Regions from separate parts of the Burkholderia sp. BCC1999 genome, predicted to be linked through region 3. Evidence: riboswitches for the same ligand, from Rfam matches in the RefSeq annotation. Region 3 holds a riboswitch; each other region holds the start of a gene.
The links. A riboswitch is a leader RNA that binds a small molecule or an ion and turns the genes downstream of it on or off. The one in region 3 is predicted to bind cobalamin.

Region 1 (10,662 bases), on a different contig from region 3:
GCGCAAGCCGGCGTGATCGCACCGATCCTGCTGGTGCTGATGCGCGTGCTGCAAGGCATCGCGGTCGGCGGCGAATGGGGCGGCGCGGTGCTGCTCGCCGGCGAGCATGCGCCCGAAGGCAAGCGCACGTTCTTCGCGTCGTTCGCGCAGCTCGGCAGCGCAAGCGGCCTGATCCTGTCGATGCTCGCGTTCGGTGCGATCAGCACGCTGTCGAAGGACGACATGATGAGCTGGGGCTGGCGCGTGCCGTTCCTCGCCAGTTCCGTACTGCTGATCGTCGGCTTCGTGATCCGCGCGAGCGTGTCCGAGTCGCCCGAGTTCGAGGAAGTCAAGAAGAGCGGCAACATCGCGCAAAAGCCGTTGCGTGAAGCGCTCAAGTACTGGCCGCTGCTGCTGCTCGCGATCGGTGCGAACGTGTACGGCATCGCCGGCGTGTATTTCAGCAACATCTTCATGATCAGCTATGCGACGCAATTCCTGTCGCTCGACCGGTCGATGGTGCTGCATTGCATGACGATCGTCGCGGTGCTGCAGTTCGTCGTGCAGCTCGCGGCCGCGTTCCTCGCGCAACGCTTCGGCACCACGCGCGTGCTGCTGATCACCGGCGCATGGGCCGCGATCGTCCCGTTCCTGATGCTGCCGCTCGTGCACATGGGCACGCCGCTGTCGATCACGGTCGGCGTCGGCCTCGCCACGCTCGCGGAATCGGGCTACTACTCGGTCGTCGCGGGCTTCGTCAGCGGCATCTTCGTCGCGCGCATCCGCTATACGGCGATCTCGATCGCGTACCAGGTGTGCGGTGCGCTCGCCGGCGGCCTCACGCCGCTGGTGGCGACCATCATCGCGCAGAATACCGCGCCGCAATGGTGGCCGCTCGCGATCCAGTACACGAGTGCCGCCCTAGTGTCGTCGCTGTGCGTGTGGCTGATCTCGCGCCGCGTCAGCATCGACGATGCCGGTGCGCCCCGCAAGCAGGACGACGCGCTGCCGCGCGGCGCGCGCACCGTGTAACACCCGTGCACCGGCGCAGGCAGCTTCACCCGCCTGCCCGGTCATCGCAAGCAAGGGCAGCGCACCGCGCTGCCCTTTTTCATTTGCCCGTACGGAAGTCCGAGCGCCAAGGCAGGCATCGCGTTGCGCGAGCCGCGGCGCGCGCAATACGACCGGCCCGCGTTGCCCGCGTCAATGCACCTGATTGCGCAGCGTCTTCGCCGCAGCAACCATGTTCGTCAGCGCCGGGATCACCTCCGCCCACTGGCGCGTCTTCAGGCCGCAGTCCGGGTTCACCCACAGGCGCTCCGCCGGAATCCGTTCCGCCGCCTTCCTCATCAGGCCGACGATGTGATCCTGCGTCGGGATGTTCGGCGAATGGATGTCGTACACGCCCGGCCCGATCTCGTTCGGATACCTGAAGCTGTCGAACGCGTCGAGCAGCTCCATGTCCGAGCGCGACGTCTCGATCGTGATCACGTCCGCGTCCATGTCGGCGATCGACGCGATGATGTCGTTGAACTCCGAATAGCACATGTGCGTATGGATCTGCGTGTCGTCCTGCACGCCGTTCGCGGTGATGCGGAACGATTCGACCGCCCACTTCAGGTACGCGCCCCATTGCGCGCGGCGCAGCGGCAGCCCTTCGCGCAGCGCGGCCTCGTCGATCTGGATCACGCGCACACCGGCCTTCTCGAGATCGAGTACCTCCTCGCGGATCGCCAGCGCGAGCTGGTAGCACGACACCGAGCGCGGCTGGTCGTCGCGCACGAACGACCAGTTCAGGATCGTCACGGGGCCGGTCAGCATGCCCTTCATCGGCTTGTTCGTCAGCGACTGCGCGTAGGTGATCCATTCGACCGTCATCGCCTTCGGGCGGCTGATGTCGCCGAACAGGATCGGCGGCTTCACGCAACGCGAACCGTACGACTGCACCCAGCCGAACTGGCTGAATGCGTAGCCGTCGAGCTGCTCGCCGAAGTATTCGACCATGTCGTTGCGCTCGGCTTCGCCGTGCACGAGCACGTCGAGTTCGAGCGATTCCTGCTCGCGCACGCTGCGCTCGATTTCAGCCTGCATCGCCGTGCGGTAGCCGGCCTCGTCCAGCGCGCCGGCCTTGAACTGGCTGCGCGCCTGGCGGATTTCGGCGGTCTGCGGGAACGAGCCGATCGTCGTCGTCGGGAAAGCCGGCAGCTTCAGTCGCGCCGACTGCTTCGACGCACGCTGCGCATAGGGGCTCACGCGATTGCCGAGCTGCGCATCGATGCGCGCGATCGCGGCCTTCACCGCCGGGTTGTTCACGCGCGGCGAGCGACGTCGCGAGTCGATCGCGGCAGCGTTCGCAGCGAGCGCCTCGGCCACCTTGTCGCGGCCTACGTTCAGCGCGGTCGCGAGCACCTTCAGCTCGTCGAGCTTCTGCAGAGCGAACGCGAGCCACGAGCGGATTTCCAGATCGAGCTTCTCCTCGCTCGCGAGATCGACCGGCACGTGCAGCAGCGAGCACGACGGCGCGAGCCACAAACGATCACCCAGTTGCTTCGCGAGCGGTTCGAGCCAGTCGAGCGTCGCGTTCAGATCCGTCTTCCAGATGTTGCGGCCGTTGATCGCGCCCACCGACAGCACGCGCTCGGACGGCAGTTCACGCACCAGTGCGTCGATTTCGTCGCGTGCGTTGATCGCATCGACATGCAGGCCGTCGACCGGCAGCGAAGCCGTGAGCGTCAGGTTGTCCTGAAGCTGGCCGAAGTACGTGGCGAGCAGCAGCTTGATGCGACGCGTTTCCAGCGCCGCATACGCGGTGCGGAATGCCTGACGCCATTCGGCATCGAGCTCCGTCACGAGGATCGGTTCGTCGATCTGCACCCATTCGACACCCTGCGCGGTCAGCGTGTCGAGCAGCGCGCCGTACACGGGCAGCAGCTTGGGCAGCAGCGCGACGCGATCGGAATCGTCCTTCGCCTTGCCGAGCCACAGGTACGTGACGGGGCCGAGAATCACCGGCTTCGCGTTCACGCCCTGCGCATTCGCCTCGGCGAGTTGCTGCAGCAGGCGCGACGGATCGAGCGAGAAGTTCGTGTCCGCGTGAAACTCCGGCACGATGTAGTGGTAGTTCGTGTCGAACCACTTCGTCATTTCACCGGCCGCGACACCGCCGCAGCATGCCGCGTGTTCTTCCGCCGACTGCGCCGAACGGCCGCGCGCGACGCGGAAATAGTTGTCGAGCGCGTCGCCATGGAAATCCAGCACGCGCTTCGGCAGGTTGCCGAGCGTGAAGCTCATGTCGAGCACCTGGTCGTAGAACGCGAAATCGCCGATCGGCGCCAGGTCCAGGTCGCGCTGGTCGTGCCAGTGGCGCCGGCGCAGCTCGGCGCCGAGCGCCTTCAGTTCGTCACGCGACGACTCGCCCTTCCAGTAGCGTTCGAGACCGAACTTGAGTTCGCGCTTCGCGCCGATGCGCGGAAAACCGAGGTTGTGTGTCGTAACCATGAAGCTGCCGTCCAGAGAAAAATTGAAGATCCGGCAGCCATCATAGGGATTTCAAACCATGAAATAAAATGGCATTATTTCATTCATCCATTAAAGTTATTCATGCATCTGTTGCGCGAGCGAAATCCATGCTGGAACGATTCCATCTCGTCGTCATTCGTGAAGTCGAGCGCCAGGGCTCGCTGACCGCAGCCGCCAATGCGCTGCACCTCACGCAATCGGCGCTCAGCCATACCGTCCGGAAAATCGAGCAGCAGCTCGGCACACCGATCTGGGACCGCGAAGGCCGCGGCCTGCGGCTCACGCAGGGCGGGCAATATCTGCTGAAACTGGCGAACCGGCTGCTGCCGCAGTTCGAGCTTGCCGAGGAGCGGATGAAGCAGTACGCGAAGGGCGAGCGCGGCACGCTGCGCATCGGGATGGAGTGCCACCCGTGCTACCAGTGGCTGCTGAAGGTCGTGTCGCCGTACCTGTCGCGCTGGCCCGACGTCGACGTGGACGTGAAGCAGCGCTTCCAGTTCGGCGGTATCGGCGCGCTGTTCGGCCATGACATCGATGTACTCGTGACGCCCGATCCGCTGAACAAGCCGGGCCTGCGCTTCGATCCCGTGTTCGACTACGAGCAGGTGCTGGTGGTCGCCGACTCGCACCGGTTCGCGAACGCCGACTACGTGACGCCCGAGCAACTGACCGACGAGATCCTCATCACGTACCCGGTCGAGACCGACCGGCTCGACATCTACAACCAGTTCCTGACGCCGGCCGGCATCGTGCCGAGGCGGCACAAATCGATCGAGACCACCGACATCATGCTGCAGATGGTGGCGAGCGAACGCGGCGTGGCCGCGCTGCCGAGATGGCTGGCCGACGAGTACGCGGACCGGATGCCGGTCGTGCCGGTCAAGCTCGGCAAGAAGGGGATCTCGAAGCAGATCTTCCTCGGCATTCGCGAAGCGGAGGCATCGATCGACTATCTGGCCGCGTTCGTCGCGCTCGCGCGCGAATCGACGTGGAGCGCGCCGCGCATCCTGCGCTAGGCGCGCTCCGCTCCGTTGCGCTGTGCGTTACGCGGCGCGCACGCCGACGCGTTCGCTGCGCTCGACCCACGCGCCGAACAGCAGGCCGATCGTCGTCCACATGATCACCTGCATGCCGATCGCCGCGACGCGGAACTTCCACAGCACGGCGGCCGGGAAATCGGCCGGCAGCTCGCTGACCGACGGCAGCCCGATCTGCACGGCCGCGATGATCGCGACAAACACGAGCCCGGCGACGATCGACGCGTTCCACTGGCCGAGCTTCGCCAGCAAATGGCGGCGCACGCTGACCGAGAACACCATCGTCGCGACCGAGATCGCGATCATCAGGAAAAACAGGCCCGTGCGATAGCCGATCGTGTCGGGATCGCCGACCGACGGCGGATTGGCCGGGTACTTGAGGTTCGGCACGATCACGAGCGCGACGAACGCCGCCAGCGCGAGCCACGCGGCCAGCGGACGGGCCGGAAGGCGGCTGCCCCGCCCGTAGGCAAACGCGAAGACCAGCGAGAACAGCCCGCCGAATGCCGCGCCGTAGGTCACGACGCCCGTCAGCAGCCCGAGGCCGGCCTGCGTGTGGCGGCTGACCAGCTCGGGCTCCGGTGCGTCGCCTTTGGCGGCGTCGGCTTTTTCTTCGAAGGAGATCGCCTGATCGACTTGCGGTTCACCGACGACTCTGGCGAAACCGAACGTGAGGAGGCCTGCGGCGATGCCTGCGAGCATCCCGCGCATGAGCAGCTTTCCGACCATCATGACCTCCGCGTCAGTGGCAGGGAAAGCCGAGCAGATGGCGGCCGTCGTGGACGAATTCGTGGACGTACATGCCCGGCACGAGCGACGTCGCGCCTTGTTCCGCGCCGACGAAATAGAGGGCGAGCAACAGGATCAGGCCGACGAATACGGCCCACGGCAACAGTTCACGGACGGGGATGGGTGCCGGCACGACTGCCGGCTTCAGCACTGCTTCGCTCATGGATGCACCTCAGGGGAATCGCGCCCCGACAAATGTTGGATGGGTACGAAGGCAGGTCTGGCTTCCGGGATCATGGATTCCCCGGTTACAGTGGCGCGACCGCGCCGGAATTGCACCGGCTTCCGCGTTTCGTATCGGGCGAATTGTACGCGCGAACGTTCGTGTATTGAAGTGATCGCGCAAAGGCGATCGCGTCCCGCTCCGGCCCCCCCGAAAACCGACATGACCCTGCATGCCTCGCTACGCCTGATCGCACACGCATCGACCCGGGCGATGCGTACCGGCACGTTTCCCGACGACGATCCGCTCGATACACACGGGCTCGCCGAAGCCGCAGCGCTACGCGACCGGTGGGCGGGTACCGCCGGCGTGCTCGTGCTATGCAGCCCTGCTTGCTGCGCGCGGCAGACCGCCGATGCGCTCGGCCTTGATGTCGACATCGACGACGCGCTGCGCGACATCGATTACGGCAACTGGCGAGGCCAGCGCTTGCACGACCTCGCTCGCGACTTGCCGGACGAACTGGGTGCGTGGATCGGAAATCCGTCGGCGTCGCCGCACAGCGGTGAATCGTTCGAAGCAACCATGCGCCGCGTCGGCACATGGTTGAACGCGCTGCAGCACGACCGCGACATCGTCGCAGTCACACATGCGCCAATCGTCCGCGCGGCCGTCGCACACGTGCTGCGGATGGATTCGAAGGCAGCAACCCGCATCGACGTCCCGCCGCTGTCCTGCACGACGTTCGTTGCGTCGCCACATGGCTGGACGTTGAGCGGGGACGACGATCGGCGCGACACTCACGCGTGAGCCCCTTCCGCGTCGCGGTCACGATGTGAATCGCGATACGAGCCGACGCGTCTCGCCGCAAGCACACCTTACATCGCTGTAAGACACACCGTTCGTGATCCCGACTGTCATCAAACTGACTGCTGGCCGCAGATAGGATCGGACGCGGTTCCCTTACGAGATGCCGTCATGAATCAACCTGCTTCGTCCGCACCGAACAACTCGGGCTCCGTCGAACGCACCAGACAGGTCGGCTATGCCGTCTTCCTGCTGGTGCTCGCGCTCGGTGCGATCTATATCGCCACGCACCTGATCGACGATCTGTCGCCGGTCCGCGAAGGGAAGCTGTTCCCGTACCTGCTGCTCGGCGCCGCGCTGCTGATCGCGCTCGGCTTCGAATTCGTCAACGGCTTCCATGACACCGCGAACGCGGTCGCCACCGTGATCTACACGCACTCGCTGACGCCCAACGTCGCGGTGATCTGGTCCGGCATGTGGAACTTCCTGGGCGTGATGGTCTCGAGCGGCGCCGTCGCATTCGGGATCCTGCAGTTGTTGCCGGTCGAGCTGATCCTGCAGGTCGGCAGCGGCGCGGGTTTCGCGATGGTGTTCGCACTGCTGATCGCCGCAATCGTGTGGAACCTCGCGACCTGGTATTTCGGGTTGCCGTCGTCGAGTTCGCATACGCTGATCGGGTCGATCATCGGCGTCGGGCTGATGAACCAGCTGATGCACGGGCCGTCGGGTACGAGCGGCGTCGACTGGGGCCAGGCGCTCGGTGTCGGCAAGTCGCTGCTGTTCTCGCCGATCGTCGGCTTTCTGTGCGCAGCGCTGCTGCTGCTCGTGCTGAAGACGCTCGTGCGGATCCCGGAGCTGTACAAGGAGCCGCCGAAGGATCAGCCGCCGCCGTTCTGGATTCGCTGCCTGCTGATCCTGACCTGCACGGGCGTGTCGTTCGCGCACGGGTCGAACGACGGGCAGAAAGGGATGGGCCTCATCATGCTGATCCTGATCGGCACGGTACCGACTGCGTATGCACTGAACAAGGCCGTCACGCCGGCCGAATCGCAGACGTTCGTGGCGGTCGCGACCCAGGCCGCCGCGACATTCGGGAAGTATACGAACGGCGTCGCGCCGTCCGCGAACCCGCGCGCCGACGTCGAACACTACGTGCAGCGTCGTGAACTGACGCCCGCCGTGCTGCCGGCCGTGCAGCAGCTGTCGACGTCGCTCGCGACCGCGGTCGGCGCGTCGGGCTCGATGGCAGCCGTGCCGCAGCGTGACGTCGACAACGTGCGCAACACGATGTATCTGGTGTCCGAAGCAATCCGCCTGATCGAGAAGTCGGGCCAGCCCGCGTTCGCCGCCGACGACAAGCTCGCGATCGACAACTATCGCAAGCAGCTCGACCACGCGACCAAATTCATTCCGACGTGGGTGAAGGTTGCCGTCGCGATCGCGCTGGGCCTCGGTACGATGGTCGGCTGGAAACGGATCGTCGTGACCGTCGGCGAGAAAATCGGCAAGCAGCATCTGACGTATGGACAGGGCGCATCGGCCGAACTCGTCGCGATGCTGACGATCGGCGCCGCCGACGTGTACGGGCTGCCGGTGTCGACGACGCACGTGCTGTCGTCGGGTGTCGCGGGCACGATGGCGGCGAACGGGTCGGGGCTGCAATGGGGCACGGTGCGCAGCCTCGTGCTCGCGTGGGTGCTGACGCTGCCGGCGTCGATCGTGCTTGCCGGCGGGCTCTACTGGTTGTTCCGGTCAATGGCTTGATGCGCGTTGCGACGGGTGGCCGGTATGCGCCGGCCGCTTGTCGTGGAAGATTCGCTGCTCGCCTCTCCGCCTCTCCGCACTGATACGTCGCAGCCTTCGATGCGTCCGTGCGCGCCCCGTGCCCCCTCTCGCTTCCGAATTGAAGCGCAAGATCTGGAGCGCACCTGCACACGAACGTCGCTAGACTGGGTTCATCAATTTTCTTCGTGGCGCCAATCGTGCTCGCAATGCTTTCGAGCATTACGCACGGATCGGCGCCACATCGCTGACGAACCGAGGGATGCCCGTGAACATCGCCGATCTGCAACCTGCCGTCGAATCGCTGGACATCGCACAACGCATCGACGCCATCGACTGGCCGACTGTCGGCGCCGAACTCGATCGCCATGGATGCGCGCGCGTGCCGGGCCTGATTTCGACGAACGAATGCGATACGCTCGCGTCGCTCTATCCGCGGGATGCGCTTTATCGTTCACGCGTCGTGATGGCGCGGCACGGATTCGGCCGCGGCGAATACAAATATTTCGCGTACCCGCTGCCCGCGGACATTGCCGAGCTGCGCACGACGATCTACCCGCATCTCGCCCCAATCGCGAATCGCTGGAACCAGGCGCTCGGAATCGACGTCCGCTATCCGAAAGACCACACGACACTCCTCGATCGCTGCCATGCGGCGGGGCAAACGCGACCGACGCCGCTGATCCTGCAATACGGTCCCGACGACTACAACTGCCTCCATCAGGATCTCTATGGCGAGCACGTGTTTCCGCTGCAGGTTGCGATCCTGCTGTCGGCGCCGGGCCGCGATTTCACGGGCGGGGAATTCGTGTTGACGGAACAGCGGCCACGCATGCAATCACGGGCGGAAGTGGTGCCGCTGATGCAAGGCGACGCGGTGATATTCGCCGTGCACGGCAGACCCGTGCAGGGGACGCGAGGCGTCTATCGCGTCAACCTGCGCCACGGCGTAAGCCGGATCCGCAGCGGCCACCGCCACACGGTCGGCATCATTTTCCATGACGCGCAGTGATGGCAGCGAGGACGAGCGTGGCGCCGTCTCGACGTTCGTCACGCGGATGATTTCCGGTTTGCGCTAAAGCACCGCGCGGTCTGCTCACGCACCCGCAGAAGTGGCAAACAACCGATTGCGCTGACCGCCAGCCCATCGCAATCACGACGGCTCGACATTTCCGGTGAGCGACGCAAAATGGAGATGCTCACCCGTCGTAGTGCAAATTCGATTCGTAACCCTGCCTACCCTCGCGCCACACTCGCCCGCAGCCGGTCGCCTGCATTGGAGGCCAGCCGTGCATAGCCCGGCAGCGTCAGCAGCGCGAGCACGCCTGCCGCGACGAAGGCCCAGCGGAAATCGTCGAGCACGTAATGCATGCCGGCCGCATCGCCGCGCGCCAACGCCGCGAGCCGCAGCGACAACGCACCGAACGCGATCCCCATCCCGATCGTCATCTGCTGTGCAGCGCTCCACAGCGTGCTGGCGGCACTCGTCTGATGAGCCGGGATATCCGCATAGGCGAGTGTCGCGAGTGTCGTGAACTGCATCGACCGCGTGAGTCCGTAGACGAATACGACAAGCAGCGTGATCGTCAGCGGCGTCGACGCGGTCAGCCAGCCGCACGCAATCGTGAAGATGCCGACAATGGTCACGTCGACGAGTGCAACGCGCCGGAAGCCATATCGGTCGAGAATCCATGACGTTCCCGCCTTCATCCCCAGATTGCCGAGCGCACTCGCGAGCAACAACAGGCCAGACTGGAACGGCGACAGCCCGAAGCCGATCTGGAACAACAGCGGCAACAGGTACGGCACGGCGTTGATCGCCATCCGCGTGATCGAACCGGTGATCACCGTCACCGAGAAGGTCGGCACCTTCAGCGTGGTGAAGTCGAGCAGCGGATGCGCGCAGCGTCGCGCATGCAACCACGCGGCCGCGCCGAACAGCACGCTCGCGCCCACCAGGACACCCGCGCGCGTGAAGTCGACATCCTGCTGGCCTGCCGCTTCGGTACCGATCAACAGACAAGTCAATGCGCCACCGGCCAGCACGAATCCAACCCAGTCGAGCGGCCGTTGCTCGTCGGCCCGCGTGTTCCGGACGATCAGCAAGGTACAGACCAGCGCGGCAATACCGAACGGGACGTTCAGCAGGAAGATCCAGCGCCATGACGCATAGGTCGTGATGAAGCCGCCGATCGGCGGCCCGACGACAGGCGCGACGATGCCCGGCCACGTGATCGTCGCGATCGCTCGCATCAGCTTGGCCTTCTCGGTGCTACGCACGACGATCATCCGTCCGACCGGCACCATCATCGCCCCGCCGACGCCCTGCAGCAGCCGTGCAGCCGTGAACGTCATGACGCCCTCGGACAGCCCGCACAGCACCGACGCACCAGTGAAGACGACGATCGCGCTCGCGAATACCGTGCGCGACCCATAGCGGTCCGCGATCCAGCCGCTGATCGGAATGAACACCGCCAGCGCAAGCATGTAGGCCGTCATCCCGAGGCTCAGCGCGTTCGGACCGACACCGAACGAATGCGCCATTTGCGGCAGCGCTGTCGCGATCACGGTCGTGTCGAGATACTC
Region 2 (10,662 bases), on a different contig from region 3:
TCAGCAGCGTCACGAGCAGCGCGCGCAATATCGTCTGTTTCATGCGGTTCTCCGCCGACGGGGACGGCCGGCTTCATGGTCCGCGCATTATAAAAGCAAAGGGAAAGCGCGTTTTGCGCGTTTCCCCGCGGCCATGTCTATTGGGGTCACATGTTAAGGCGGGCTGCCCTCAACCGGTGACGGCCCCCTTGTTCGCCGGCTGTGCCAGCGCGGCGAATTTCGCGAGCACGCCGCGCGTGTAGCGCGGCGCCGGCTGTTGCCACGCGGCGCGGCGGCGCGCGAGTTCCGCGTCGTCGACATTCAGCTCCAGCAGCAGCCGGTGCGCGTCGATCGTGATCGAGTCACCTTCCTGCACGAGCGCGATCGTGCCGCCGACGAACGCCTCCGGCGCGACGTGGCCGACCACCATGCCCCAGGTGCCGCCCGAGAAGCGGCCGTCCGTGATGAAGCCGACCGATTCGCCGAGCCCCTTGCCGATGATCGCGGACGTCGGCGCGAGCATTTCGGGCATGCCGGGGCCGCCCTGCGGGCCGAGATAGCGCAGCACGAGGATGTCGCCGGCACGGATCCGGTCGCCGAGGATCGCATCCATCGCGCTCTGTTCGTCGTCGAACACGCGGGCCGGGCCCGTGATCACCGGGTTCTTCAGGCCGGTGATCTTCGCGACCGCGCCGTCTTCCGCGAGATTGCCCTTCAGGATCGCCAGGTGGCCTTCCTTGTACAGCGCGCGGTCGATCGGGTAAATCACGTCCTGGTCGGCGCGCGGCACGCTCGGCACGTCCTTCAGTTCGTCGGCGATCGTGCGGCCCGTGATCGTCATGCAGTCGCCGTGCAGCAGCCCCGCATCGAGCAGGATCTTCAGCACCTGCGGAATCCCGCCGGCCTGGTGCAGATCGGTCGCGACATACTTCCCGGACGGCTTCAGGTCGCAGATCACCGGCACGCGCTTGCGGATGCGCTCGAAGTCGTCGATCGTCCAGTCGACCTCGGCCGCGTGCGCGATCGCGAGATAATGCAGCACCGCGTTGGTCGAGCCGCCCGTCGCCATGATCACCGACACCGCATTCTCGATCGCTTCCTTCGTGATGATGTCGCGCGGCTTCAGGTCGCGCTTCACGGCCTCGACGAGCACGCGCGCCGATTCGGCGGCCGAATCGACCTTCTCCTGGTCGGGGTTCGCCATCGTCGACGAATACAGCAGCGACATCCCGAGCGCCTCGAACGACGAGCTCATCGTGTTAGCGGTGTACATGCCGCCGCACGACCCCGACGTCGGGCACGCGTTTTTCTCGACCCCTTCGAAATCCTCTTGCGACATCCGGCCCGCGGTGAATTCGCCGACGGCCTCGAACGACGACACGATCGTCAGGTCGCGGCCCTTCCAGTGGCCGGGGCGGATCGTGCCGCCGTACACGTAGATGCCCGGCACGTTCAGGCGCGCGAGCGCGATCATGCCGCCCGGCATGTTCTTGTCGCAGCCGCCGACCACCACCACGCCGTCCATCCACTGGCCCTGTACGCAGGTCTCGATGCAGTCGGCAATCACCTCGCGCGACACGAGCGAGTACTTCATCCCCTCGGTGCCCATCGACATGCCGTCCGAAATCGTCGGCGTGCCGAAGATCTGCGGGTTCGCGCCGGACGCCTTCACGGCCTCGACGGCCGCGTCCGACAGGCGCTGCAGGCCGGAATTGCAGGGCGTGATCGTCGAATGGCCGTTCGCGATGCCGACCATCGGCTTGTCGAAATCGTCCTTCTGGTAGCCGAGTGCGTAATACATCGAGCGGTTCGGCGAACGGGCCACGCCTTGCGTGATGTGCTTCGAGCGACGGTTGTACGACATGGGGGACTCCATCGTTGTATGGGCGTCGCTCGTGAGGGCGCGCCGGTTCGGATCAATCAAGAATGGAGTTTCCGGATTGGGATGTCCAATATATTATTTGTCGCTTATTAAGTCGTTTCACGAATGAGTCGAGCATGGCCGATCCGACACCCGACCTGCGCCAGTGGCGCTATTTCGCGACCGTCGCCGAAGAGCGCCATTTCGGCCGCGCGGCCGAACGCCTGTCGATGACGCAGCCGCCGCTGTCGCAGGCGATCCGCGCACTCGAGGAAGCGCTGGGCGTCGCGCTGTTCGTGCGCACCAAGCGTTCGGTGGCGCTGACGGCGGTCGGTGCGGCGCTGTTGCCGGACGTGCGCCGGCTGCTGGCGTCGGCCGATGCGCTGCCGCCGCTCGCGCGGCGGCTCGCGCGCGGCGAGGCCGGCTCGCTGTCGCTCGCGTTCGTGTCGACCGCCGACTACGGACTGCTGCCATCGCTGCTGCGCGCGTTCGGCGCACGTTATCCGCAGGTTCGGTTGCAACTCGCGGAGGCGACGAGCGATGTGCAGATCGACGAGCTCGTCGCCGGCCGCATCGACGCGGGGCTCGTCATTCCGCCGGTGCCGCCGCGCCACGCAGCCGGCCTGTCGTACCTGCCCGTGGTGCGCGAGCCGCTGGTGGTCGCGATGCCGGCAGCGGCGTCCGATGCGCCCGAAGACGAACCCGTGCATCTCGCCGAAGTGGCCGCGTTGCCGCTCGTGATCTTTCCGCGCCGTTTGGCGCCCGGCTTTTATGACATCATTACGGGCTGCTACGGCGCGGCGGGGGAAACCCCGCGCATCGGCCAGGAGGCGATCCAGATGCAGACGATCGTCAGCCTCGTGTCGGCCGGCATGGGCGTCGCACTGGTGCCGCAATCGCTGCGTAACCTGCGGCGCACTGGCGTGGTCTACCGGCCGCTTGCCGGTCACGCGCCGGCCGTCGAGACAGGCCTCGTGTGGCGCACGGGCGACGTGAGCCCCGTGCTGGCCGGCTTCATCGACGTCGTGCGCGCGCAGGGCCTTGCCGCGTGACGTGAACGATGGTGCACCGGCGCCGTCCAATGCGCGGTGCTGCGCAGTGCGACAGCCGTACCGCATTCGAAAACTTCTTCGCTAACCCATGATCATTCACCCGAATTTCGACCCCGTTGCGATCCATCTCGGGCCGCTGGCCGTACGCTGGTACGGCCTCATGTATCTCGTCGGCTTCATCGCGGCGATCGTCGTCGGCCGGATCCGCCTGAAGCTGCCGCATGTCGCGGCGCAGGGCTGGACCGCGAAGGACATCGACGACATGATGTTCTACGGCGTGCTCGGCACCGTGCTCGGCGGCCGGTTCGGCTACGTGCTGTTCTACAAGGCCGATTTCTATTTCTCGCATCCGCTCGACGTGTTCAAGGTGTGGGAAGGCGGCATGTCGTTTCACGGCGGCTTCCTCGGCGTCACGCTCGCAATGATGCTGTTCGCGTGGCAGCGCAAGCGCCACTGGCTGCAGGTCACCGACTTCGTCGCGCCGATGGTGCCGACGGGGCTCGCGGCCGGGCGGCTCGGCAACTTCATCAACGGCGAGCTGTGGGGCCGCGTGACCGATCCGTCCGCACCGTGGGCGATGCTGTTCCCGGGCGCGATGCGCGACGATGCGGCGTGGCTGCCGAAGCATCCGGAACTCGTCGAGAAGTGGCATCTCGCCGACGTGTTCATGCAGTACCAGATGCTGCCGCGGCATCCTTCGCAGCTCTATGAAATCGTGCTCGAAGGCATCGTGCTGTTCTTCGCGCTGTTCTTCTTCTCGCGCAAGTCGCGGCCGATGGGTGCCGTGTCCGCGCTGTTCCTGATCGGCTACGGCCTCGCACGCTTCACGGTCGAGTTCGCGCGCGAGCCCGACGACTTCCTCGGCCTGCTTGCGCTCGGCCTGTCGATGGGGCAGTGGCTGTCGCTGCCGATGATCCTCGTGGGTGTCGCGCTGATGGTCTGGGCGTATCGCCGTCGCGCGGCAAACGCTGCGGCGTGATGCGAAATCGATGCGCGCGCAATCGATGCGTGCATCGACAACGCGCAGGCACATAAAAAACGCCGGCCCTCGGGCCGGCGTTTTTCGTTTGCGACAGCGGCGCGTGGTGCGTTACTTCATCTGCACCGAGCCGTTGACGGTGACCGACACGGTGGCCTTGCCGCCTTCGACCGCGATCGGCGCGCTCATCTTCGCGCTGTCCATCGGTGCCGCGGCCATCGCCATCATGCGCGGGTACGGCTGCACGTTGCGGCCGCTGCCGACGTTCACGTCGCGAATCGTGTAGCTGCTGTAGCCGAATGCCTTCGCGGCTTCGTCCGCGCGTGCGCGGAACGACTTGATCGCCTCGGTCGTGAGCTTCTGCTCGGCCGTGCGCTGCGCCTCAGGCGACAGCGAGAACTCGACGTTCGCGACCTGCATCAGGTTCGACAGCTGGCCCGCGAGCTTCGACGCCGCGGCGAAATCGCGCGATTCGAGCGCCACCTCGGTACGGCCGCGCCACGCGGAGATCTTGCCGTCGCGATCGGTGCTCGGATACACGGAGAACGCACCCGTGTGCGCCGTGACGCCCGACACGCTCTTCGCCTGCGACAGCGCTGCGTCGGCGCGCTGGTTCAACTGCGCCGTGAGGCTGCCCGGATCCTTGGCCTGCTGCTCGTAGAACAGCGTGATGTGGATGATGTCCTGCGGCACGTCGGCGCTGGCCTGCGACGACAGCGACAGCACGCCCGCCGGCTCGGGGAAATGCGGGTTTGCGGTCTGCGCGTGCGCGGCCGGCGACGCGAGCGTCAGCGCGACGGGAACGGCGGCGGCGAGGGCGAGCGACAGCGCGAGTGCGGATTTCTTGGTCATTGTTGGACTCCTTGTGCGAGGGCGCGCACGCGGATCACGCGTGCACGACGCGGGCGTACCGCGCGACGAAATAAACCACGGCCGGCCTGATCGGCCGACAGCGGTTGCTTAGGCTGCGCAAAAGACCCGCGAGTTCCGTGTCGGCCGCGTGTGCTGACCAGATTTGACCTTTGGCGCAGGCCTACTTCATCAGCTTTTCGGTGATGAAGCGCCATTCGGTGCGCGTCACGGGTGTGATCGACAATCGGTTGCCGCGAGCCAGCACGCGCATGTCGGCGAGTTCGTCGTGTTCGCGCAGTGCGGCGAGCGGCACGAGCGGCGACTTTTTCACGTAGCGCACGTCGACGAGCAGCCAGCGCGGCGCTTCCTGCGTCGATTTCGGGTCGTAATAGGGGCTTGCCGGATCGAACTGCGTGGGATCGGGGTAGGGCGTCGACGATACTTCGGCGAGGCCCGCGATGCCCGGCTCGGGGCAGCTCGAGTGATAGAACAGCACGCCGTCGCCGATCTTCATCGTGTCGCGCATGAAATTGCGCGCCTGATAGTTGCGCACGCCGGTCCACGGCAGCGAGCGCTGCGGTGCGTTGGCGAGATCGTCGATGCTCGCTTCGTCCGGTTCGGACTTCATCAGCCAGTATTGCATGGATCGTGATCGACGCAGAAAGAGGCTGCTACAAAAGAAAACGGCACCGGGACGTGCCCGATGCCGTTGGATAGGTCCCCGCCTTGGCCGCTAGGCCGGCATCCTGAACCTGGGGTTCAGAATTGGTCGCAGTTAGCAGCACTTCGGGTACATCAGACAGAGTGACGCGCGCGCCCGTGCTACAAATTTCCGCAACCGTGCACATGGCATTGGTTCAAGGAATATATGACCTTGGCGAACCAGGCAGGGAAGCTGACTGAACTGTGATTCGATGCGCCAATTTGACCACCGTTGACCGCCGAGATCAAGGGGAATCGACGTATCGATTAAAACGTTACTGCGTCTCGTGCTGTGCGAGCACCGCGCCGAGCTGTTCGTTCATCTGGTGCATTGTACGACGGATTTCCTCCGCCGGAAATGCTTCACCGTGCCGCACGCTCGTTTGCAGCCGCAGCAATTCCGATGCGAGCGACAGCGCCGCCATCACCGCAATGCGATCGGTGCCGCGTACCGAGCTGTTCGAGCGGATTTTCGACATTTCGGCGTCGACACGCGCGACTGCCTCGAGCAGCGCCGCTTCGGTCTCGGCCGAACAGGCCAACCGATAGGGCTGGCCGAGAATCGAGACTTCGATCTGCTTGGTGCTCATGCATGTTCTCCGTGGCTGGCCGCGTCATCGCCATCCGTACGCGCCTGCGCATCCAGCAGGTCGAGCTGGTTGTCGGCTTGCTCCGCGCTTTTCGAGCGCGGCAGCTTTTCGAGAATCGCGTTCAGTTTCACCTGGGCGTCGTCGATCTTTGCCGACAGCGTGTCACGCTCGGCCGCGAGTGCATTGCGTTCGTCGCGAAGTTCCGCGAGTTCCGCGCGGACCGTGTCCGCTTCCGCGCGCAATTGCGCGACCTGCTCCTCGAGCGCGAGCCGTTCCGCGTGATAGCGCTTGTTCAGCGAAATCAGACGGCCAATATTTTGAGATAAGGTTTCGAGTTCGTTGAGCATTTGCTGCGTCCTCTAAAGACCCAGCATTTTAGCGCGGAATAACGCGCAATCCGACATCTGTATCGTTTCCAGTCGTAACACCCCTGCTTCTTGCCGTGAATCGGTGCTTCCCGTACGTGTCCTGACGCTTCCTTGACGCTCGCGCGACCGGCTCCTAAACTGGCGCCGCCTCGGTGCTCGCGCGTGGCACGCGCGGTTAAACGGGAAGCAGGGCGTGCGCTTCGAGAGCGTGCCAACCTGCGCTGCCCCCGCAACGGTAAGCGGCCGCGTCTCCCGACGCAGGCCGGCTCGGGCGCGTTTTGCGTGCAGGTGTCGCACGCGGGCGCGGGCCACTGCGCTTGAAACGCGCGGGAAGGCGAGCCGGACCGCCGCCAGCCCGGATACCGGCCGAGACGGGAAGCCCGCACGGGCTTCGTGACGCGCGGCCTGCGGGGAGGCGGGGCGCGCAATGCTTCACGGAATGTTCTTCGATGCTGACCCCAATCGTCCGCGCGGCGTCCTTGTCACGTCCGGCCGGCAACCTCAAGCGGATGCGCCGCGCGTCATGCGCGCGGCCGTGCACGGCATGAGCGCCGCGCGCGCTGCCGCAATCTGGGCCGCGCTGGCCGCCATGGTCGCGTTGCTGTTCGTCGCATCGCTGTCGATCGGCAGCGTGCCGATGTCGCCGTGGCAGGCACTTGCATCGCTCGTGCCGCATGGCGGCGATGCGCTGTTTGCCGATATCGTCCGCACGCTGCGTCTGCCGCGTGCACTCGCGGGCTTCGCGTGCGGCGCGCTGCTCGCGCTGGCCGGAGCACTGCTGCAGGTGCTGCTGCGCAATCCGCTCGCGGAACCCTACGTGCTCGGCGTGTCCGGCGGCGCGGCCGGCTTCGCGCTCGTCGCGATGATCGCGGGCGGCGCGTGGTGGCTCGTCGACGCATCCGCATTTGCCGGCTCGCTCGTCTCGGTCGCGCTCGTGCTCGGCCTCGCGCGCCGCGAGCTGTGGCGCGGCGATTCGCGCGACGCGTCGCCGCGCCTGCTGCTCACGGGTGTCGTGATCGCGGCAGGGTGGGGCGCACTCGTCACGCTGTTGCTGTCGCTCGCACCCGATGCGAGGCTGCGCGGCATCATCTTCTGGCTCACGGGCGACCTGAACGGCGTGACGACGCCGTGGTTCGCATGGGGCGCGCTGCTGCTGGCCGCCTGCGTCGCGCTGCCGGTCGCGCCGCAACTGAACGTGCTGCTGCGTGGCGACGCGACCGCGCTCGCGCTCGGCGTGCCCGTCGCGCGCCTGCGCGTGCGGATCTATCTCGTCGCGTCGCTGGCCGCCGCGGCTGCGGTGACGACGGCCGGCACGATCGGCTTCGTCGGCCTCGTTGTGCCGCATGCGCTGCGGCTCGCGTTCGGCAACGACCAGCGAATGCTGCTGCCGGCCGCGATGCTCGCGGGCGGCGGCGGCGTGATGGCGGCCGACCTGCTCGCGCGCACCGCGATCGCGCCCGCACAGTTGCCGGTCGGCGTGATGACCGCGTTGATCGGCGTGCCGGTGTTCCTGTGGATGTTGTTGAGGAGACCGATGCGATGACGGATGCCGCACTGCACGCTGGCAGCGACCTGCGCTACGCGGCCGTCGACCTGACGCTGAAGGCCGGCGCGCGCACATTGCTCGACGGGTTCACGCAGGCCTTCCGCCCCGGCGAGATCTGGTGCGTAGCGGGGCCGAACGGCGCGGGCAAGACGACGCTGCTCGCGACGCTCGCGGGGCTGCAGCCGCCGGCCGGCGGACAAGTCGAGATCGACGGCCGGCCGCTTGCCGCGTGGCGCCCGGAACCACTCGCGCAGCGCCGCGCGCTGATGCCGCAGCAACTGCACGACGCGTTCAGCGCGACCGTATTCGACACGGTGCTGCTCAACCGCTTTCCGTATCTCGGTGGCTGGGGCTGGGAGCGCGACGGCGATCGCGCGGCCGCGCACGATGCACTTGCGACGTTCGACCTGACCGCGCTCGCGTCGCGCGACGTGTTGTCGCTGTCGGGCGGCGAGCGGCAGCGGGTCGCGCTGGCCGCGACGCTGTGCCAGGATGCGCCGTTGATGCTGCTCGATGAACCGCTCGCGCATCTCGACCTGCATCACCAGATCGACTGCCTGAGCGCGCTGACCGCATGGCTCGATGCGGGCCCGCGCACGGTGCTGTTCTCGTGCCACGACCTGAACCTCGCGCGGCGTTTCGCGACGCATGCGCTGCTGCTCGACGGGTGCGGTCGCGCGTGGGCCGGCCCCGTGCACGACGTGCTGACGCCCGAACGCGCGAGCGACGCATTCGGCTATCCGCTCGTGCTGATCCGCGAGAACGGCCGCGATGCGCTGTTGCCGGCGTGGCCTGCGCGACAATGAACTTTCCTTTTCCGATTCTTCCGATGCGCGGCGTGTGCCGCGCCCACGACACGGCTTCCCGATGACGACTCCGACCCACTTCCCGCCCGCGATCGCGCCGCTCGACGACGCGCTGCGCATACGCCTGCAGCATGTGATCGACCACAAGACCAAGCCGCCCGGCAGCCTCGGCCAGCTCGAGGCGCTCGCGCTGCAGATCGGCCTGATCCAGCGCACCGAACGGCCGGTCGTGCAGCGCCCGGTGACGATCGTGTTCGCCGGCGATCACGGGATCGCGGCCGAGGGTGTCAGTCCTTATCCGCAGGCGGTGACCGCGCAGATGGTCGCGAACTTCCTGGCCGGCGGTGCGGCGATCAACGCGTTCTCGGGCGTCGCGCAGAGCACGCTGGAGATCGTCGATGCGGGCGTCGCGTCGCCGTTGCCGCTGTCCGACCGGCTGGTGTCGCTGCCGGTCGCGCGCGGCACGCGCAACTTCGCGGCGGAGCCGGCGATGTCGCGTGACGAGGCGATGACGGCGCTGTCCGCCGGTGCGGCGCGCGTGCGCCTCCATGCATCGCTCGGCACGAACGTGATCGGTTTCGGCGAGATGGGGATTGCGAACACGTCGTCGGCCGCGTGCCTGATGAGCCGTCTGCTCGACGTGCCGATCGACGCGTGCGTCGGGCGTGGCACGGGCCTCGACGACCAGGGCCTCGCGCACAAGCGCGCGGTGCTCGGCCGCGCGCTCGTCAAGCATTCGCACGCGATCGCGCCGCTCGACGTGCTCGCGACGTTCGGCGGCTTCGAGATCGCGATGATGACGGGCGCGTACCTCGCGGCCGCGAGCGAGCGGATGACGATCCTCGTCGACGGCTTCATCGCGACGGCCGCGCTGCTCGTCGCCGAGCGCATCGCGCCCGGCGTGCGCGACTACTGCGTGTTCTCGCATACGTCGCACGAGGCCGGGCACCGGCGCATGCTCGAGCATTTCGGCGCGAAGCCGCTGCTCGCACTCGACCTGCGGCTCGGCGAAGGCACGGGTGCGGCGCTTGCGCTGCCGCTCGTGCGCGCGGCTGCGGCGTTCCTCAGCGAGATGGCGAGCTTCGAATCCGCAGGCGTCGACAATCGTGACGCCTGAGCGCGCGCGCGGCGTGCGGGCCGAACTGCGTTACTTCTTCGTCGCGCTCGGCTATTTCACGCGCGTGCCGGTGCCGCGTTCGATCGGCTATGCGGCCGGCGATCTCGACCAGGCCGCGCGCTATTTTCCGCTCGTCGGCGCGTGCGTCGGCGCGTGGGGCGCGCTCGTCTATCTCGTCGCGCTGCGCGTGCTGCCCCCGTCGATCGCGGTCGGGCTGTCGATCGCTGCGACGCTGCTTGCGACCGGCGCCTTCCACGAGGACGGCCTCGCCGACAGTTGCGATGCGTTCGGCGGCGGCTTTACGCGTGACGACGTGCTGCGCATCATGCACGACTCGCGGATCGGCACGTTCGGCGCGGTCGCGCTCGTGATCACGCTCGGCCTGAAATGGCAGGCGCTTGCGTCGATGCTGCCGCTGCGTGCCGCATGGACGATGATCGCCGCGCATGCGGCGAGCCGTGCGGCGGCCGTGAGCCTGCTGATGACGCTCGACTACGTGCGACCGGAAGGCAAGGCGAAGCCGGTCGCGCAGCGGATGGGCACGCGCGCGGCGTGCGTCGCGGCCGTATTCGGATTGCCGTGGCTGTTCTGGCCCGACTGGCGCATGGGCGTCGCGGTGTGCGTGGCGCTCGTGCTCGTGCGCGCGTGGGCAGCCCGTTATTTCGTGAAGCGGATCGGCGGTTATACGGGCGACTGTCTCGGCTTCGCGCAGCAATTGTGCGAACTGGCGATCTATCTCGTGGTGCTCGGATGGACGTCGTCCTGATCCGTCATCCGGCCGTCGGTGTCGAACCGGGCATCTGCTACGGG
Region 3 (10,662 bases):
GCGATCGAGCAGTTGCGGGCGCAGCTCGCCTTCCTCGGGATTCATCGTGCCGACCAGCACGAAGCGCGCGTCGTGCGCGTGCGACACGCCATCGCGCTCGACGATATTCACGCCGCTCGCGGCGACGTCCAGCAGCGTATCGACGAGCCCGTCGGCGAGCAGGTTCACTTCGTCGACGTACAACACGCCGAGGTGCGCACGGGCGAGCAGGCCCGGCCGGAAGCGCACGCCGTTTTCGGCCAGTGCATGCGCGAGGTCGAGCGTGCCGGTCACCTGTTCGTCGCTCGCCGACAGCGGCAGCGTCACGAATTGCCCCTCGGGCAACAGCTCCGCGAGGCCACGCGCCGCGGTCGATTTCGCGGTGCCGCGCGGGCCACTTACGAGCACGCCTCCAAGCGACGGGTCGATCGCGGCGAGCAGCAGCGCCTGCTGCAGCGCATCCTGTGCGACCAGCGCCGCAAACGGAAAGACCGCGCGGGCGCGGTGCGTCGTCGGATCGGTCATCGCCGTCCTCCTTCCTGGAGTTGTTCGCTCGCGAGCCAGACCGCTTCGATCCGCTCGCGATAGTCGCCCGGCTGCTGCCACAGGCCTCGCTGCATCGCCTCGACGAAGCGTTCACAGATGCCGTGCAGCGCTTTCGGGTTGTGCCGTTCGAGGAATGCACGGGTGGCGTCGTCAAACAGGTACGCGTCGGCGACGAGCGCGTACTGGTGGTCGGACAACACGCGCGCGGTCGCGTCGTAGCCGTACAGGTAGTCGACGGTCGCGGCCATCTCGGCCGCGCCCTTGTAACCGTGACGCTTCACGCCGTCGAGCCATTTGGGGTTGACGACGCGCGAGCGGATCACGCGCGCGATTTCCTCGCGCAGCGTGCGCATCTTCGGCGCGACCGGGTTCGCATGGTCGCCGTGGTAGATGCTCGGCTGCTGCCCGGACAGGTGCCGCACGGCCGCCGTCATCCCGCCCTGGAACTGGTAGTAGTCGTTCGAATCGAGGATGTCGTGCTCGCGGCTGTCCTGGTTCTGCACGACGACGTCGATCGTCGCGAGCCGCTCGCCGAACACGTCGGCCGCCGCGTCGCCCGCGCTGTTCTGCGCATACGCATGGCCGCCCCACTGGCGGTACGCATCGGCAAGATCGGCGTCGGACTGCCAGCGGCGCTGGTCGATCAGGTCCTGCAGCCCCGCGCCGTAGCTGCCCGGACGCGCACCGAACACGCGCCAGCCGGCACGGCGCCGCGCTTCGTCCGGCGCCACGCCCTGCGCGATCCATTTCGCGCGTTCGCGCTCGATGCGTGCGCGGATCGGGTTCAGCTCCTCGGGCTCGTCGAGCGCGGCGACTGCCTGCACGGCCGCGTCGAACAGATGCATCAGGTTCGGGAACGCATCGCGGAAGAAGCCCGACACGCGCAGCGTCACGTCGATGCGCGGCCGGTCGAAGATCTCGATCGGCAGGATCTCGAAGTCGGTCACGCGATGACTGCCGTGCGCCCATTTCGGTCGCACACCGAGCAGCGCGAATGCCTGCGCGATGTCGTCGCCGCCCGTGCGCATCGTCGCCGTGCCCCAGACGGACAGGCCGATCGCGCGTGGATAGTCGCCGTGATCCTGCAGATGCCGCTCGATCAGTTGCTGCGCGGATTTCAGGCCGAGCGACCAGGCGGCCTGCGTCGGCACCGCACGCGTGTCTACCGAGTAGAAATTGCGGCCGGTCGGCAGCACGTCGGGGCGGCCGCGCGACGGCGAGCCGCTCGGCCCCGGCGGCACGAAGCGGCCGTCGAGTCCGCGCAAAAGCTGGCGCATTTCCTCGCCGCCGCACGCGTCGAGCGCGGGCAGCAGCGTCGCACGGACGCGCTCGATCACCGCGAGCGTGTGCGGCCATTCGCCGGACGCTATCGCGTCGGCGCCAGGGTTGCCGCCATCGGCCGCACACAGCCCGTCCAGCCATTGCTGAGCAAGCCGTTCGAGCCGCTCGCGCGTATCGCCCGCATGGCGCCACGGCGATGCGTCGAGCGCCTGCAGGACCGCCGGGCGCGGGCCGGCCCACGGCGCGGCCCAGTCGGCCGCGAGCGGATCGAAGTCGTCGCCGAGCGCGAGATCGCGCGCCAGCGCGCCGATCAGCCCCGCGCGAGCGCCCTTGCCGTCGCCGACCGGAAAGCGCGCGAGCGCGAGCAGTGTGTCGCGACGCTGGCGATCGGCCGGCGACATGCCGAATACGTGCAGCCCGTCGCGAATCTGCGCTTCCTTCAGTTCGCACAGCCATGCGTCGACGCGCGTCAGCAGCGCATCCTCGTCGCCCGTATCGCGCGGCGGCGACACGCTCAGTTCGTCATGCAGACGATGTTCGGCGATCGTTGCGAGGATCGTCTTGCGCAGCAGCTTCGCGCGCCGTGCATCGACCATCAACGCTTCGTAGTATTCGTCGACCTGCCGCTCGAGATCCTGCAGCGGGCCGTAATTTTCCGCGCGCGTGAGCGGCGGCATCAGGTGATCGATGATCACGGCCTGCGCGCGGCGCTTCGCCTGGCTGCCCTCGCCCGGATCGTTGACGATGAACGGATACAGGTGCGGCAGCGGCCCGAGCGTCAGGTCGGGCCAGCACGCGTCGGACAGCGCGACGCTCTTGCCCGGCAGCCATTCGAGATTGCCGTGCTTGCCGAGATGGATGACGGCGTCGATGCGATACGCATCGCGCAGCCAGAAATAGAACGCGAGATACGCGTGCGGCGGCACGAGATCCGCGTCGTGGTAGCTCGCATAGTCGTTCTCGCCGCGCGAGCGCGACGGCTGGATGCCGACGAACACGTTGCCCGCGCGCCAGCCGGCGATCGTGAAACGCCCTTGCCGCAATGTCGGGTCGGCTTCGGGCGGCCCCCAGCGTTCGTTCAGCGCGTCGCGCACCGCCGCCGGCAGCCGCGCGAAACGCGCAACGTAGTCGGCCAGCGGAAAGCTCTGGAACGCGGGCCGCAACGCATGCACGGCCGCGTCGTTGGTCACGCCTTCGGTGAGCCGGGCGATCAGCGCGTCGCCGTCGGGCGGCAGGTCGGCCAGCGCGTAGCCCGCGTCGCGCAGCGCCGCGAGCACGCGCAGCGCGGACGCCGGTGTGTCGAGCCCGACGCCGTTGCCGATCCGCCCTTCGCTTTGCGGATAGTTCGCGAGAATCAGCGCGACGCGCTTGTCGGCGTTATCGAGCGTGCGCAGCCGGCACCAGCCGCGCGCAAGCGCAGCGACGAACGCGATCCGCTCGGCGTCCGGCTGGTAGCGCACGACATCGACTTCGGTGTGCGGGCAGCGATACGCGAGCCCCTTGAAGCTCACTGCGCGCGTGACGATCCGGCCGTCGACCTCGGGCAATGCGATGTGCATCGCGATGTCGCGCGCATGCAGCCCCTGGTTGTCGGCCACCCACGCGTCGCGATTGCCGCCGGACAGGATCACCTGCAGCACCGGCGCGTCGCCGGCGAGCACGTCGTGTTCGGGGCTGTCGATTGCGCCGGCCGCGAACGCGGTCGTGTTCAGCACGAGCGCGACGTCGTGCGTGTCGCAGAGCTGCGTGATGACCTCGCGGCTCACCGCATCCTTCAGCGACGTCACCGCGATCGGCAGCGGATTCAGCCCTTCGTCGACGAGCGCATCGGCCAGCGCATCGAACACGGTCGTGTTCGCGGCCTGCCAGTGCGCGCGATAGAACAGGATCGCGACGACGGGCGCACCGGGCGTCCAGCGCGGCCGCCAGTCGTCGACGCTCGCGCGGTCGCGCGCCGGGTGATACAGCGCGGCGGCCGGCAGCGGGCGCGGCAACTCGGGTTCGTCGCCGAACCCGAGCGTATGGAAGGCGATGCTGCGCAGCAGCGCGTCGGCGTTGTGCACGCCGCCTTCACGCAGGTAGCGCCACCACAGCCGGCACAGATCCGGCGTGACGGTGCTCTTCGCGACGAGGTTCGGATCTTCTTGCAGGTCGCCCGAGAACATCGCGAGCTGCTGCCCGCGCTTCGACGCGAGCGACACGGCCTGCTCGATCCCGTACGGCCAGTACGCCTCGCCGCCGAGATGATCGATCACGACCGTCTTCGCGTGGCGCAGCACGTCGTCGACGTAGAAATCGACCGACGCCGGCTGGCGCAGGAACGTGACGTTTGCGAGCCGCACGCTCGGGAACCCGGCCGGCAACTGCGGCACGATGCTCGCGAGCAGCGACAGCGTCGTGTCGGCCGAACTCAGGATCACGATGTCGGCCGGCTGCTGGTCGATCCGGACGACACCCTGCGTATCGTCGACAAAGCCGCCCGGCGTGGTGCGCAGCAGATGCATCGTGTGTTACGCCTGTTGCGGCTCGGCCGCGCACGCAGCGTCGAACGCGCGTTGCAGCGCGGCCGCGTCGAGATCCTCACCGATCAGCACGAAGCGGCTCGCGCGCGTTTCGCCGTCCTGCCAGCGACGGTCGAAATAGCTGTCGAAGCGGCGGCCGACACCCTGGATCACGAGCCGCATCGGCGCGCCGGGCAGCGCGGCGAAACCCTTCGCGCGGTAGATCGTGTGCGCTTCGACGACCCGCTGCAGCGCGGCGATCGTCGCCTCACGCGTGCCGGCATCGCCCGACACGACCACCGAGTCGAAATCGTCGTGATGGTGATCGTGATCGCCGTCGTCGGCCGAGCCGTGATGGTCGTGACGCAGGTGAATCGTTTCTTCAGATGCCGATTCGAGACCGAGCAGCATCGCGAGGTCGAGCTCGCCGCGCGTCGCGCGCACGATCTTCACCTGCGGCGGGATCTCGTCGCGGATCGCGGTTTCGATCTGCGCGAATTCCGCATTGCCGACGAGATCGGCCTTGTTGACGATCACGAGATCGGCGGACGACAGCTGATCGGCGAACAGTTCGTGCAGCGGCGATTCATGGTCGAGGTTCGGATCGGCGCGGCGCTGCGCGTCGACGGCCTGCGGGTTTTCCGCGAACTGGCCGCTCGCGGCGGCCGGGCCGTCGACGACGGTCACGACCGCGTCGACCGTGAAGCTGTTGCGGATCGTCGGCCAGTTGAACGCCTGCACGAGCGGCTTCGGCAGCGCGAGGCCCGACGTCTCGATCAGCACGTGGTCGATGTCCGCACGGCGCTCGACGAGCGCCTCCATCACCGGATAGAACTCTTCCTGCACGGTGCAGCACAGGCAGCCGTTCGCGAGTTCGTAGAGCTGGCCCGACGCTTCGCCCTGCGCGCCCTCGGCATCCTCGCAGCCGATGCCGCAGCCCTTGAGGATCTCGCCGTCGATGCCGAGTTCGCCGAATTCGTTGACGATCACCGCGATGCGGCGGCCTTCGGCGTGCTGCAGGATGTGGCGCATCAGCGTCGTCTTGCCGCTGCCGAGAAAGCCCGTGACGATCGTGACGGGAAGCTTGCGTAGGGTCATGGTAGGTCCGGTGTCGAAGAGGGAATCAGGACGGGATCGTCGCGTCGGTGGCGGCAAGGCAATTCAGCGGGCGAAGCGCAGGAAGATCGCCGCGGGATCCGCGCGGACAGCCGCACGACGGGCGGAACAACGATTCGGACATGGTGCTTCCTTGCGAACGGTCGACATCGTGAATGCCAACACGGCTGCCACCGGCCCTGCCCGCGCCGCCTGCTGCTCGCCGCGCCGGCCCGGGCGCATTCGCGCGGGGGCCGATCGGCGCAGACAGCGGGAAACACCGGGCGTCGGGCCTGCTGCGGCCGTGGACGATGCGCCGCCTCCCCGCGGCGCTGAACCCCAACGTTTAGGCCGGTATCCGGGCTGGCGAACACGCCGCTTCGCCTTCCCGGATGCACGCGGCATCCAGTGGCGGTCGTCCGCCTGCACGAGACAGGCGGCGAAGCGGCGCTGCATCGCGTTGCGCGCGACACGTTCGCTTACCGTTGCGGGGGCAGCACAGGTTGGCTCGACTGCGATGCAGGCAGGCTCCCTGTTTCCCGTTTAACTGCGCGCGCCGGAGCGGCACGCGCGAGCACCAAAACGCGTGCGAGTGTAGGCGGCGGTGCGGGGAGCGTCAAGGCGCCATGGGCGGCCGGACTGCGTTGCGCATCGCCCGTGCGCCGCGCCGAAGGCCGTCGGTGGCCGGTTCGCGCGGGCGAACCGTGTGCTATCGTAGCGCCGCGTTCGGTGCTCGCATGCGCATTCCGCGCATGCAGTTAAACGGGAAACAGGAGGCGGACATCCGCCCGGCCTGTGCTGTCCCCGCAACGGTACGCCGCCCGCGCGACGCGCTCCCCGCGCACGCGCCCAGGCCGCCCGCGATGCCACTGCCCTTCACCGGGCGGGAAGGCTGCGGCCTGGCAAGCGGCCAGCCCGGATACCGGCCGACGCAAGGGGCGAGCCCGATGCTCGCCGAACGCCCGATCCGCGGGGGACGGATGGGGTGCGCATTCCGCCCGCGTTCGCGCGGGCTTCGCCCGATCCGTCATGCATTGCCTGTCCGCCGGCCGCCGATGTGCCGCCCGCCTTTTCCTTTCCACTGTTTCGACACGGTGCGTGCCGTGCCGGCGCCGATGAGCCGCGCCTGGCTCATCGGCGCCGGCCCCGGTGACGCCGACCTGCTGACGCTCAGGGCCGTGCGCGCGATCGGCATGGCCGACGTGCTGCTCGTCGACGATCTCGTGAACCCCGACGTGCTGCGCCATGCGCGCGCCGACGCGCAAATCGAGCATGTCGGCAAGCGCGGCGGCCATGCGTCGACGCCGCAAGAAGCGATCGTCGCCGCGATGCTCGCGCACCTGCGCGCGGGCCGGAGCGTCGCGCGGCTCAAGGGCGGCGATCCGTTCGTGTTCGGCCGCGGCGGCGAGGAACTGGCCGCGCTCGGTGCGGCGGGTTTTCCGGTCGAGGTCGTGAACGGCATCACCGCGGGTATCGCCGCGCCGGCCGCGCTCGGCATTCCCGTCACGCAGCGCGGTGACGCGCAAGGCGTGATCTTCGTCACCGGCCATGGCGCAGGCACCGACGAGCCCGACTGGCGCGCGCTCGCGGCCACGCGCATGACGATCGTGATCTACATGGGCATTCGTCGGCTCGACGCGATTACCGCAGCGCTGCGCGACGGTGGCCTGCCGGGCGATACGCCGTGCGCGGCGATCGAGAATGCGACCCGCCCGGAACAGCGGCACGTACTCGCGACGCTCGACAGCCTCGTCGAACGCATCGGCGCGACCGGACTCGGTTCGCCTGCGATCGTCGTGATCGGCCGCGTCGCGGCGCTCGCCGACGATCCGGCGGTGCGCGCGGCGCTCGGTGGCCGCGCATGATGCGCGTCGCGCTCGGCATCGGCTTTCGCGCGGACGTCACGGCCGCACAACTCGATGCCGCGATCCGCGCGGCGCTGGCGTGTTATCCGGCCATTGAACCGGCGCTCGTCGCGACGCTCGCCGACAAGGCGCGTGCCCGTGCGCTACGCACGCTGTGCGCGCGACGCGGCTGGCCGCTCGTCGCGTTCGACGCGGCGCAGCTGGCGAGCCGTCCCGAACTGGCCGCGAGCGGTCCGTCGGACGCCGCGCTTGCACGCTTCGGTGTGGCCGGTGTGGCCGAACCGTGCGCGCAGCTCGCGGCGCCGAACGGCCGGTTGCTGGGCCCCAAATCCATCCGGGACGGCGTGACGGTCGCGTTCGCCGGCCCGCTCTGAACCCTTTGTTCGCTTTCTTTCGACAGGACGAATCCGATGAAAACCGACGCCGAATCCCATCAGCGGATGACCGAACGCCGCCGCGCCGGCCACGAGAAGAAACAGGCTGCGGCCACTCATGAAAAAGGCCTGCTGATCGTCAATACCGGCAACGGCAAGGGCAAGAGCACGGCTGCGTTCGGCATGGCCGTGCGCGTGCTCGGGCACGGCATGCGGCTTGGCGTCGTGCAGTTCATCAAGGGCGCGCTGCACACGTCCGAGCGCGACTTCCTCGGCGCGGTTGCGGAATGCGATTTCGTGACGATGGGCGACGGCTATACGTGGAACACGCAGAACCGCGACGCCGACATCGCGACCGCGCGCAAGGGCTGGGACGAGGCGCGCCGGATGATCGAGAGCGGCGACTACCGGATGGTGATCCTCGACGAGCTGAACACGGTGCTGAAGTACGAATACCTGCCGCTCGACGAAGTGCTTGCGACGCTCGTCGCGCGCCCCGACTCGGTGCACGTCGTCGTGACCGGGCGACACGCGCCCGATGCGCTGATCGATGCGGCCGACCTCGTCACCGAAATGCGGCTCGTCAAGCATCCGTACAAGGAGCAAGGCGTGAAGGCGCAGCGCGGCGTGGAGTTCTGAGCATGCTCGCCTGCCCCGCGCTGTTCGTCAGCGCGCCCGCGTCGGGCCAGGGCAAGACGTCGGTGACGGCCGGCCTCGCGCGGCTGCACCGCCGGCTCGGCCGCCGTGTGCGCGTGTTCAAGACCGGGCCCGATTTTCTCGATCCGATGCTGCTCGAACGCGCGAGCGGCGCGCCCGTGCATGCGCTCGACCTCGGGATGGTCGGCGAAGCCGGGTGCCGCGCGTTGCTCGCCGATGCCGCGCGCGATGCCGACCTGATCCTGATCGAAGGCGCGATGGGGCTGTTCGACGGCACGCCGAGCAGCGCGGATCTCGCGGCCGCGTTCGGCGTGCCGGTCGTCGCGGTGATCTCGGCGAAGGCGATGGCGCAGACGTTCGCGGCGATCGCGTTCGGGCTCGCGCGGTTCCGGCCGGGGTTGCCGTTTCACGGCGTGCTGGCGAATCGCGTCGGCTCGGCGCGGCATGCGGAATTATTGCAACAGGCGCTGCCCGGCGACCTCCGCTGGCTCGGGCACGTACCGGCCGATGCGGGCATCGCGCTGCCGGAGCGGCACCTCGGCCTGCACCAGCCGGCCGACATCGGCGATCTCGACGCACGCCTCGATCGCGCGGCCGACGTGCTCGCGCAGACGGCGCTCGCCGAATTGCCGCCCGCTGTCGCGTTCGCGGAACCGGACGCCGCGGCGCCGTTGCCGCGTGCGCTCGCCGGCAAGCGGATCGCGGTGGCGCGCGATGCGGCGTTCTCGTTCATCTATCCGGCGAATCTGGCGCTGCTCGACGCGCTCGGTGCGCAGTTGCGGTTCTTCTCGCCGCTCGCCGATGAACCCGTGCCGGACGATTGCGACGCGCTATTTTTGCCGGGCGGCTATCCCGAACTGCATGCGGCGACGCTCGCGGCCAATGCCGCGACCGCAAGGACGATTCGCGCGCACGCGGCGGCCGGCCGGCCGATCGTCGCGGAATGCGGGGGGATGGTGTATCTCGGTGAATCGCTGACCGACGTGGATGGCGCGACAACGCCGATGCTCGGTCTGCTGCCGGGTCATGCGACGATGCAGCGCCGGTTCGCGGCGCTCGGCATGCAGCAGTTCGATACGCACACCGGGCCGATGCGCGGTCATACGTTTCATTATTCGACGCTCGCGACGCCGCTGGAACCGGTCGCGAACGCGGTGCGCCCCGACGGCACGCCGGGCAGCGGCGAAGCCGTCTATCGCCATGGCGCGATCGTCGCGACGTACATGCACATGTACTGGCCGTCGAATCCGGAGGTGGTCGTGGCGCTGTTCGGCGGCACGGCGTTCTGACCGGGACACCGGCGAGGCGCCGCGATGTCAGGGCTTTTCGCGGCCCGGCGCTTCCGAGCGCGAAGTGCGGATCACGGTGCCGTCGGGCGAGAAATGCGCGTTGAACATCGCGTCGCCCGAGACGCCGCCCTCGGCCCAGTGCCAGCTCCACACCTCTTCGTGGCTCAGCGCGTATTGCGCGATCTCGGTCGGCTTGCCGAGCAGTTGCCGCACGTCGTCCTTCGACATCCCGGGCACGACCTTCGCGATGTTCGCCGCCGTCAGCGCCTGCGTGATCGACACGAGCCGGCCGTCGGGCCCGAAATCGAGCATGTAGGTGCTCGTGCCGTACGGGCCGCGCGGATACTCGAACCGCTGCGAGCCGTCGTCGCCCTGCCTGACCATCTCGGGCTTGCCTGCCTGGCGGAGCACGTCCTCGGTCGTCGACACGCCCGGCTGCAGATTGCCGAACGCCATCGGATCGGGCTTGATCGCATTCACCGCGTCGGCGACCTTCTGGTCGTCGCACCCGGCCGCCAGAACGCCGACCGCACAAGCCGTCAGCACGGTCAAAAGCTGTTTTCGCATTTCATCCACACCTGTATTCATCGAGCCGATCCGGCGTCGCGCGCAGCGTAGCACGCGACCTGTTGCGTCGATGTCAAGGAGCGTCAAATTCACGCGCGTGCTGTCGCGTCCGGTATCGCGGACGCACACGCGGATGTCGAACGGCGGCGGCCACGCCGCCGCGACTTCGCTTCAGACCAGGAACGCCTCGGTCAGCTTGACCCAGTACGACGCGCCGGTGGGCAGCGCTGCATCGTTGAAGTCGTAGCCCGGGTTGTGCACCATGCAGCCACCCTCCCCGTCGCCGTTGCCGATGATCAGGTAGCAGCCCGGCCGCTTCTCGAGCAGGAACGCGAAATCCTCGCTGCCGGTGAGCGGCACCATCCCGTCGATCAGGTTCGCTTCGCCCACCCACTCGCGTGCGATGCCGCGCGCAAACTCGGTCATTTCCACGTCGTTGACGAGCACCGGGTAGCGGCGCTGGTAGTCGATCGTCGCGGTCGCGCCGTACACGGCCGCCTGCGCATGC

Region 1: it holds a riboswitch for cobalamin, as region 3 does, so the genes downstream of both, U5809_RS30625 (CbtB domain-containing protein) here and cobA (uroporphyrinogen-III C-methyltransferase) in region 3, are expected to answer to the same signal.
Region 2: it holds a riboswitch for cobalamin, as region 3 does, so the genes downstream of both, U5809_RS07220 (FecCD family ABC transporter permease) here and cobA (uroporphyrinogen-III C-methyltransferase) in region 3, are expected to answer to the same signal.

The regions. Positions count from the first base shown of each region.
Region 1 is NZ_CAJPHP010000028.1:94,032-104,693, forward strand. It holds gene U5809_RS30605 (MFS transporter) at 1-1,011, shown strand, start outside; gene metE (5-methyltetrahydropteroyltriglutamate--homocysteine S-methyltransferase) at 1,183-3,477, opposite strand; gene U5809_RS30615 (LysR family transcriptional regulator) at 3,606-4,514, shown strand; gene U5809_RS30620 (CbtA family protein) at 4,542-5,264, opposite strand; gene U5809_RS30625 (CbtB domain-containing protein) at 5,278-5,487, opposite strand; cobalamin riboswitch at 5,520-5,663, opposite strand; gene U5809_RS30630 (histidine phosphatase family protein) at 5,710-6,297, shown strand; gene U5809_RS30635 (inorganic phosphate transporter) at 6,466-8,058, shown strand; gene U5809_RS30640 (2OG-Fe(II) oxygenase) at 8,345-9,088, shown strand; gene U5809_RS30645 (DHA2 family efflux MFS transporter permease subunit) at 9,313-10,662, opposite strand, start outside.
Region 2 is NZ_CAJPHP010000004.1:150,181-160,842, forward strand. It holds gene U5809_RS07175 (c-type cytochrome) at 1-43, opposite strand, end outside; gene ilvD (dihydroxy-acid dehydratase) at 170-1,843, opposite strand; gene U5809_RS07185 (LysR substrate-binding domain-containing protein) at 1,978-2,892, shown strand; gene lgt (prolipoprotein diacylglyceryl transferase) at 2,981-3,871, shown strand; gene U5809_RS07195 (SIMPL domain-containing protein) at 3,983-4,723, opposite strand; gene U5809_RS07200 (EVE domain-containing protein) at 4,905-5,366, opposite strand; RNA gene ssrS (6S RNA) at 5,438-5,619, opposite strand; gene U5809_RS07210 (cell division protein ZapA) at 5,701-6,015, opposite strand; gene U5809_RS07215 (ATPase) at 6,012-6,362, opposite strand; cobalamin riboswitch at 6,517-6,769, shown strand; gene U5809_RS07220 (FecCD family ABC transporter permease) at 6,811-7,926, shown strand; gene U5809_RS07225 (ABC transporter ATP-binding protein) at 7,923-8,735, shown strand; gene cobT (nicotinate-nucleotide--dimethylbenzimidazole phosphoribosyltransferase) at 8,797-9,852, shown strand; gene U5809_RS07235 (adenosylcobinamide-GDP ribazoletransferase) at 9,842-10,618, shown strand; gene cobC (alpha-ribazole phosphatase) at 10,603-10,662, shown strand, end outside.
Region 3 is NZ_CAJPHP010000012.1:23,634-34,295, forward strand. It holds gene U5809_RS18690 (ATP-binding protein) at 1-504, opposite strand, end outside; gene cobN (cobaltochelatase subunit CobN) at 501-4,310, opposite strand; gene cobW (cobalamin biosynthesis protein CobW) at 4,317-5,405, opposite strand; cobalamin riboswitch at 5,734-5,999, opposite strand; cobalamin riboswitch at 6,113-6,348, shown strand; gene cobA (uroporphyrinogen-III C-methyltransferase) at 6,458-7,267, shown strand; gene U5809_RS18710 (cobalamin biosynthesis protein) at 7,264-7,641, shown strand; gene cobO (cob(I)yrinic acid a,c-diamide adenosyltransferase) at 7,678-8,280, shown strand; gene U5809_RS18720 (cobyrinate a,c-diamide synthase) at 8,283-9,587, shown strand; gene bamE (outer membrane protein assembly factor BamE domain-containing protein) at 9,615-10,154, opposite strand; gene U5809_RS18730 (M20 aminoacylase family protein) at 10,326-10,662, opposite strand, start outside.